DNA from 2 places in the Paenibacillus sp. FSL R5-0486 genome. Region 2 is predicted to be linked to the other one. Evidence: predicted binding sites of a transcription regulator. Region 2 holds the regulator's gene; the other holds the start of a gene.

Region 1 (4,435 bases), 1.0 Mb from region 2:
CGTGTTTTGGTCGCCAGTGTAAGCGTGAATTGTAGTCATCAAACCTTGAACGATTCCGAATTTGTCTTGCAGTGTTTTTGCCATAGGTGCCAGGCAGTTTGTTGTGCAAGATGCGCCGGAGATTACAGTTTCAGTACCGTCGAGGATTTCATGGTTTACGTTGTAAACGATGGTTTTCATGTCGCCAGTAGCTGGTGCGGAGATAACAACTTTCTTAGCTCCACCTTTCAAGTGTTTCTCAGCTGCTTCTTTAGTTGTGAAGAAACCAGTACATTCCAGAACGATATCTACGCCCAGGTCGCCCCAAGGAAGTTCTTCCGGGTTACGGTTAGCCAATACTTTAACTTCTTTGCCGTTCACTTTGAAGAAGCCATCGTGTACTTCAACATCGCCATCGAAGCGACCTTGAGTTGTATCATATTTGAGCAAATGAGCGAGCATTTTAGCGTCAGTCAAGTCGTTGATTGCTACTACCTCGATGCCTGCTACATTTTGAATACGGCGGAATGCCAAGCGTCCAATACGTCCAAAACCGTTAATACCTACTTTAATCATGAGTAAGTTCCTCCCAAGTTTTGATTAATTTTTTATGAAACTTATATATTCAAGACAGACGGTGAAGTCCGTCAAGACAACAATAGTTGTGATACAAAGTAAAACCTTATTCCATTTCAGCAACGATGACTTCGGCAGCAGCCTCATCAATAATCAGAATATCTTCCTGACCAAATCGTAACACGGAATGTATTGCAGCAGCTTTGCTTTTGCCACCTGCAATTCCAATCACAACATCGGTTCGTTCAATATCCTGAAGTCGCATACCCAGTGTAAGCATGGTATGTACCACCTCACCCTGATCATTAAAGTAATAACCGAAAGATTCAGATACGGCCCCTTGCTCCTGAAGTTCATCTATAATCTCCGTCGCAAGTTTGCGTCTTTTGGCCATTTCTACGGCATCACCAATTCCATGAATAACAATCCGTGATTGCCTGATCAGCTGCAGAATCTCCTGAACACTAGGGTCCTGGATTAATGATTCATAGGCATGATCACTGAGCAAATCCGGTACATGCAGGAGTTTGTATTGCGCCCCTACCCGTTTTGCCATTGTGGATGCGATCGTATTAGCCTGAATTTCAAGGCTTTCTCCAAGTCCACCGCGTGCCGGTACGAACCAGACACCTTTGAGCGAAGTTGGCGGATTTAGTTGTTCTGCGACTTCGGCCGTTGTTGAACCGCCAGTAACGGCGACAACGTCGTTGTCACTCATGATATTGCCGAGAGCCTTCGCTCCGGCTCTGCCCAGTTCCCTTTTGGCAAATGGAGAAACGTCCGAATCGCCAGGAACCACAACTACCTTTTGCAGACCGTATGCTTGCTTGATGCGCTCTTCCAGCTCGGATAATCCGAACAACTCTTTGGCTACGGGCTCTAACTGCTGCAGCAAATCATACCCTGCCTCGCTGATCTTCATTCCTGCACTGTCAATTTCAATAAGTCCCTGAGCCTTTAACAGATCGGTCTCAGCCCTCAGAACCCGCTCGGTCATCTGCATGGAATTAGCTAACGTTCTCCGTCCGATCACATCCGATAACATGATCTGTTGCAGAATCGTATACCTCTTTTTCAAGATATCCATGAGATCAGGCAGAAGCTGCTTTTGTACTTCTAAAATCGTTCGCATGCTTTCCACTCCCGCAAGTTCTCGTTCTAAGCTCTCTTTCATGGCCCTAAAACGTCCCGGGTTAACTTTTTAAGTCCCACGTCTATTCTACCTAAAACTGACGTGACATGCAAGTGTTTCAACGTGTTATTTCGACACGCATGCAGCGTTTGTACGCGCCTATTTTCACAATCTTAGACTTCCATGATCTAGGACTAGCTCACGCATACCATATATAGAAGAAACAAATGAATTCAATCTACATATCGCTCAGAATCACATTTCATACGGCATGTCCAAAACCTCTAATAGCATTTACTTAAATGTACTCTTTATCCACTCTTCTTCATCATGATCATTTTTAGGTTAATCCAAACCAATACGACAACGAACTGCTTGCAATTAAATATTTCATGAGCTATAATCATTATTGCTGTCACATAATGTGCGCCCGTGGTCCAATGGATATGACGTAGGCCTCCGAAGCCTGAGATCCAAGTTCGATTCTTGGCGGGCGCGCCATTTTTATTTAACAGCTCATAACCCATTTAACCAATGAAACCGGAAAGGTTTCTTTTTTTTGCAAGTTAGTTTGACTTTCTTTGACTTTTTGTTTGGAATTGTTTATTATGTGGGTAATACGGTAACAGTTTAAGTATAAACACCAATAACATTTACATTCCAAGGAGGTTTTTCACGTGAGTTTTATTCCAATGGTCGTTGAACAGAGCAACCGGGGTGAGCGCGCCTACGACATCTACTCCAGATTGCTGAAGGATCGTATTATTTTCCTTGGTAGCGATGTTAATGACGTAGTGGCTAATGCCATTATGGCACAGATGTTGTTCCTGGCTGCGGAAGATCCGGAGAAAGACATTCACTTATACATCAACAGCCCAGGCGGATCGATTACAGCCGGTATGGCGATTTACGATACAATGCAATTCATCAAACCGGATGTATCTACCATCTGTGTAGGTATGGCGGCTTCCATGGGTGCATTCTTGTTGAATGCCGGTGCAAAAGGTAAACGTTTTGCATTACCAAACAGTGAAATTATGATTCACCAACCACTTGGTGGTGCACAAGGTCAGGCTTCTGACATCGAAATCCGCGCTCGTCGCATTTTGAAAATGCGTGATACGTTGAACCGCATCATCTCTGAGCGTTCAGGTCAACCGCTGGAGCGGATTGAGAAAGATACAGATCGTGACTACTTCATGAGTGCTGCTGAAGCCGCCGATTACGGTATCATTGATAAAGTCATCGAAAACGTAGGATCACAAGGCATCTAAGTGTGACGTAGACCACGGTCTATGCGTTAACATAATCAACACCTAACGTAATCAGCAACATATAATTGTGTTGTCTATACGAGAAGAAGCCCTCATCATAATTATGATGGGGGCTTCTTTTTTCATTTTATAAGGAAGAAAACTTAAGAGTGCACAATAATGATTCTTTATTTGGTTCCAGATACATTACTGAAAGGTTCCGTGCCTTTAGGGAGAAGCTCTTTATACGTAAATGGCATTTCAGGGAATCCCTCTGCGTACGCCGTATACTCATACAACTGGAAGAACACAACTACACCCGTTGGTGTCACATAGAAATCTTGATCTTTATTCAACCCTTTATAACCGTCGAGGTATCCACCGCGGGCTTTCAGTTGTTCACCCACTTTTTTACTCAACGTCTCGCGCATGGTTTTGTTATTTTGCAGCACATCATCTAACGTAAGCTCCTTGCCTGTGTCCAGTGCAAAGGTGTGTCCCGTACGGTATGTCATGCCATGAGCGCCAGCATAATCCTCATATCGTTGTGTAATGAGTCCCAGCACGCCTTTTTCGTTGTACGTCACTACATAGGAGCTCTCAAATGCATATGGACGGTTGGCTGTTGCACCGCCGAATTCAGATGTCTGTTTCTTGAAGTCAGCTACATACGCATCCACTTCATCTTTCAACACTTTGTTGATCGCCGCTTCAGCTTCTTTGCTGGCAAGTCCACTCACTTGCGGATATTGAACATCTACTTCAGCATTTTTTACAGTAACATTAACTGTTGCCGCTTTAATTTTAACGCTATTTTGTTTCACCTTGCTGAGTGTCAACGTTTTGGTTTTGGCATCCCAATTCCCCTGTACACCCAGATAATCTCTCATTGCCGAGAATGGGATATACAATCGACCCTGAATCAATTTCGCTTCCACCTGAGGGTAATAACCGTTAATATAAACGTTTGGCTGTCCATCCATCAGGCTAACGGTCATCGCATTGTTGGCTGCTGTTACCGTATATGACTTGGTTTTCGCATCATATTTCAGCGTTCCACCTGCCACATCTTTAACTGCCGTAAGAGATACCCAAGTTGAACCACCTTGAAGAAGTCCTTTTTGAGTCAGTGTTTTTCCACCCGACTTCAGGGTCACCTCAGCTGTGGTTGTCACTTTCGAGGATACCGATGCCGCCTGAACCGAACTGTCCTGCCACACCGAACCGCTACCTACAATAATTCCTGTTGCAAGCAACGCACTTGTCCATTTTTTCCATGATGTCATATATAAAACTCCTCTCTGAATTCACAATTAGGGATCATTGCGTATGTAATCCTGACCTGATCGCATATCTCATACGCTCACCTCTCTATTATAATTAACCCGATTTCGGAAAGGTTTACAGCTCGAGTTACAATGTTGATGAATATCAGTAGGAAAATATATGGGGATATGACCTTTTTGTCACGAACAACTATACAAAAAAGATACCA
Region 2 (4,435 bases):
GCCCGTTCCGTAAATCTTCCAAACATCATATCTCCTGCACCTCCATGGTTTTGGATAAAACGAGGGTCATATAATGAAATAACCGTCGTATTCTTCATATCATTTTTGTTTGCAGCCATGCTGCGAATAAAGTCATTCGGCATTTGTACATGCCTTATTATATAAAAGCCGCAATGCGGCATGAAACCATAATTCAATACTATATCAGGCTAAACTAGGACTGCTTCGCTGCATTGATCGTATCACGAATCAACTGAGCACGGTATATGTCACGCTCATCTGTGCGCATATCTTCCCCGAATGTTTTCTGCAAAAATCCCGGCTGTGTCATCACATTCAATTCATTCATTACCGTGATGGACAGTCCATCCAACAATCCGAGATCCACGCCAAGGCGTACATCCGATAAGCGCTGTGCAGCTTCCTTGGAATCAACAATAGCTGCATGAGACAATATGCCATAAGAACGCATGACCCGATCCGTAATCCGAAGTCTGGAGTCGGTAATTAACCGTTCTCTCGCTGTACGTTCATGACCAATCATCTGTAACACAACACCATGCAGGTTCTCGATGACTTCCTGTTCGGTCTGTCCCAAAGTAATCTGGTTCGAGATCTGGAACAGGTTACCCATCGCCTCGCTACCTTCACCGTATATCCCTCTTACCGTCAATCCCACTTGGGAAACTGCGGTTAGAATACGGCCAATCTGTTGTGTCATCACCAGGGCAGGCAAGTGCATCATGACCGATGCTCTGACGCCTGTACCTACATTGGTAGGGCAGCTGGTTAAGTATCCTCTGCGATCATCAAAAGCATAATCCACGTGCGCTTCAAAAGCATCATCTATTGCGGAAGCTTTCTCCCAGGCTTCTTTCACCTGAAACCCCGGATAGAGGCACTGGATACGAAGATGATCCTCTTCATTAATCATAATACTGACAGACTCATCCTCACTGAGAATAACCGCACCATTCCTGGATTCATTCGCAAGACTTGGACTGATGAGATGTTTCTCCACCAGCACCCGTTTGTCGAGTTCGTCAATATCGATCAGATCCAACGTATGAAAATCCCCAAAGGCATGAACGTCATCGTATTGAAGTACTTCGCTCAGCTTATTCAGCACCTCTTCCGATTGCTCATTGGAAGCCAGCATCGGAAACGGAACATGCTGAAGGTTGCGTGCAATCCGGACACGGCTGCTAATGACAATTTCGGAATCAGCCGCATCACTGCGCATCCAGTCGCTGAGCGCCTTCTCTGTAAAGCGCAGATTAGGCATTACGCATCCCTCCTACTAATGACAAACTTTACTCCTGAGCTATTCCTTTTTCAAGTCCTCTGATCTGGTCACGGATCTGAGCCGCCTCTTCAAATTCCTCTTGTGCGATGCTCTCTTGTAGCTCACGCTTCAGATCAGCAATTTGCCGTTTCACCTTGATGCGACCACCAGCTCGTGCAGGCACTTTGCCTACATGGGACGTATTACCATGAACCCGCTTGAACAAAGGATCCAGACGACTGTCAAAATATTTATAACATGAACTGCAGCCGAACCGGCCTATCTTACTAAATTGTGCGTACGTCATACCACACTCTTCACATTGAAGAGCTTTTGCAGGTGGTGTTCCTGCCGATCCACTTTTGCCGGCTGGATCAAAATCAAGCAATCCGGACAACAAGTTGTGAATGGAAAACCCACCTGCTGTTCCAGGGATCATTTCCCCTTTTTCACGGGCACATGACTCACAAATATGGAATTCCGTCTTCTCTCCATTTACGATCTTCGTAAAATGAAGTGTCGCCGGACGTTTATTGCATTCTTGGCACAGCATATTGATGTACCTCCTTTGACCCCGATAGTTTTCATTTACCGAGCAAAGATATTAACATCGCCTTCAACATTCTGGCACGAATTTGATCCCGGTAAGGAAGTTTGACCAATATAACCTCTCTAGATACTGCAGCTCGCATCAACCCGGCTTCCCGTTTGTTCAAGAAGCGCGCTTCTTCCAGTTGATAGATCAGACCTTCGGCAGCTGTCTGCCCGATCTCTTCACCAATACTATGGTGCAAATGATTATGCAGAGCTGATTGGGCCGGTAATTCAATGCGCTGTATGCGAACATAACCACCACCGCCGCGTTTACTCTCTACCAGGTATCCCTTCTCGAGTGTAAAACGTGTGCTGATGACATAATTGATCTGGGAAGGTACACATGAGAATTGATCTGCCAGATCATTACGCTGAATTTCAACCATTCCTTCGGGACTTTCATGCAAAATACTCTTCAGATATCGTTCGATAATATCAGAGATATTACGCATCCAATCATCCTCCACTGTCTGAAACGTTAAGTCAATAAGGACCCACACGCCCCCACAGAGTACACCTTCTCTACCCATTTAACCAATCAGGGAAACAGCGAATCTTGCTTCCACAAGTGTTAACAGGAGAGCGAAGGAAGCACGAAGGTCCTTTAATATTCCCTTGATCCTCCGATGAAATGAATCCCGTATATTGGCGATCATGCATCAGATTGTAGAAAGAAAGCTACTTAAGTATTAAACCTTTAGTTGACTTTGACTTTCTTTGACTTTATAACCATTATAGCATATTTTGTGGTTTTGCCAAGTGGGGTCACTATTCATTTTTTACGATTTTACACGAAATATTCCCCAGACACAAAAAAACCTCCCCAAAATTGCTGGAGAAGTCCATTTGTCTTTCAATCACGCCGTATTTCTATATAAGCTAATCGAGTTAAATGGAGCAGTGGGCATAGTCATCAGAAGAAATCGAGCAAATAGGTTTCCCGTTCAGGAATCGCTTGTTCCAAAGCCTTGATTGCTGTGTTCGGTCCGTGAATTCTTCCGATTCGTGCCATTTCCGTTGGTCTGCGATATCCCATCAGGACCGCGGTAAGGGATTGAATATCCACCTTAATGATCTGATCATCAGTAATTGGTTCCGAAGTTTTCCATATGGACGCTGTTCCGTTCATTGCCACGTTTAATTGCCATACCCCTTCATTCCACGGAGCGTGGGCATCTTCTACCTGTAGAACAATCTGCACCGGTGAGTCCTGGCTTGCAAAGGGATACTGGGATATAAACTGCTCTACACTAACGATACGCGCCATAAAATAAGGTACAATCTCCTGCTGAATCCGTGGGTTATCCAATTGGAAGGCAAGCGTATCACTGGCAGGCGCCTGCAACGTAACTTCCTGGATCATGGAATCATGGTTAGCAATGAAGGTCCACAGCCCTTGCCTAGCCTCTTCATTCAGATAGATGATCTCTTTAATGGTAAACTTATTTTCCTTAACCTCATATAAAAGATAACCTTGTGCTGCATCAGCTTCATCGTAATATACAGCCTTCTGGCTGGTCCCATTAACAAGAACTGAATTCTCCCACCTTGCATCATCCCGAACCAGAGTTCCGTTATAACGCTCAGCATACGCACTGTATACTTCCTTTAATATGCTGAGGCCCGGATCCCCACGCCGAATTGTTCCAGGTGTCGCTTTTTTCAGAGGCAAATGAGCTGTAGGTACTTTATAACGTTTAAATTCAACATACGTCTCCCATCCATACTTTCGATAGAAACCAAAAGAGAATGGATGCAAGAAAGATATACTCTGTTTGTTACGATTCATTTCTTCCAACGCATGCTTCAGCAGACCCGCTACCCAGCCTTTGCGTCTATACTCTGGCCAGGTGGCTACACCCGCAATACCGCCCATCTCGAACGATCTGCCATGAATATAGGTTTGAAAAGGAATGATGTGAAGTTTGGCTCCTAGCTGCCCGTCCTCATATACACCCCATATATCCTGTGACGAAAATTGACTCCGCCGTTTTTCTTTCTGTTCTTCACTCATTACTACTTGAAAAGCATATTCGGAGAGTGCCATCGCCGGTTCAAAATCATCTACCGTCAATTTCTGAATTTCCATGTTGTCCTACACCCCATTCGCTAGAGTTATATCAATCCAAATCATGGCCTGATATCTGATATATGTACCCCTTAGAGTGTGTCAGAGGATTCTTACAAAGTCAAATAAGAGATGCTTCCGCATCCCCTAAAATAAACAAATAAAAACCACCACCGAATAACATCGGCAGTGGTTCTTCGCTTGGCGGCGTCCTACTCTCCCAGGACCCTGCGGTCCAAGTACCATCGGCGCTAGAGGGCTTAACGGTCGTGTTCGGGATGGGTACGTGTGGAACCCCTCCGCCATCGCCACCAAACGCGATTTGTCGAAGCATAGCTTCTTAAAATCAGATATGGAACTGAAAATCATACACACGTTCTGTGATGTACCAATTTTCATTTCAGAGATCGTTCTCTGAAAACTAGATTCGAAACGAAACATGCGAATTACAACTTGCTATTGGATAAGCCCTCGACCGATTAGTACTG

Evidence for each region. The regulator CtsR, encoded in region 2, represses protease genes until heat stress. The targets are predictions, from matches to a motif close to ATGGTCAATAAAGGTCAAACA.
Region 1: clpP (ATP-dependent Clp endopeptidase proteolytic subunit ClpP) is a predicted target of CtsR. The motif match lies at 2,256-2,276, and genes of this name have one in related genera.

What each region holds. Positions count from the first base shown of each region.
Region 1 covers NZ_CP150237.1:182,170-186,604, reverse strand. The annotation lists gene gap (type I glyceraldehyde-3-phosphate dehydrogenase) at 1-555, opposite strand, end outside; gene MKY01_RS00905 (sugar-binding domain-containing protein) at 662-1,687, opposite strand; tRNA gene MKY01_RS00900 (tRNA-Arg) at 2,114-2,188, shown strand; gene clpP (ATP-dependent Clp endopeptidase proteolytic subunit ClpP) at 2,365-2,961, shown strand; gene MKY01_RS00890 (DUF4163 domain-containing protein) at 3,129-4,226, opposite strand.
Region 2 covers NZ_CP150237.1:6,400,967-6,405,401, forward strand. The annotation lists gene MKY01_RS28425 (ATP-dependent Clp protease ATP-binding subunit) at 1-29, opposite strand, end outside; gene MKY01_RS28430 (protein arginine kinase) at 215-1,285, opposite strand; gene MKY01_RS28435 (UvrB/UvrC motif-containing protein) at 1,314-1,838, opposite strand; gene MKY01_RS28440 (CtsR family transcriptional regulator) at 1,870-2,331, opposite strand; gene MKY01_RS28445 (GNAT family N-acetyltransferase) at 2,793-3,968, opposite strand; rRNA gene rrf (5S ribosomal RNA) at 4,147-4,263, opposite strand; rRNA gene MKY01_RS28455 (23S ribosomal RNA) at 4,407-4,435, opposite strand, start outside.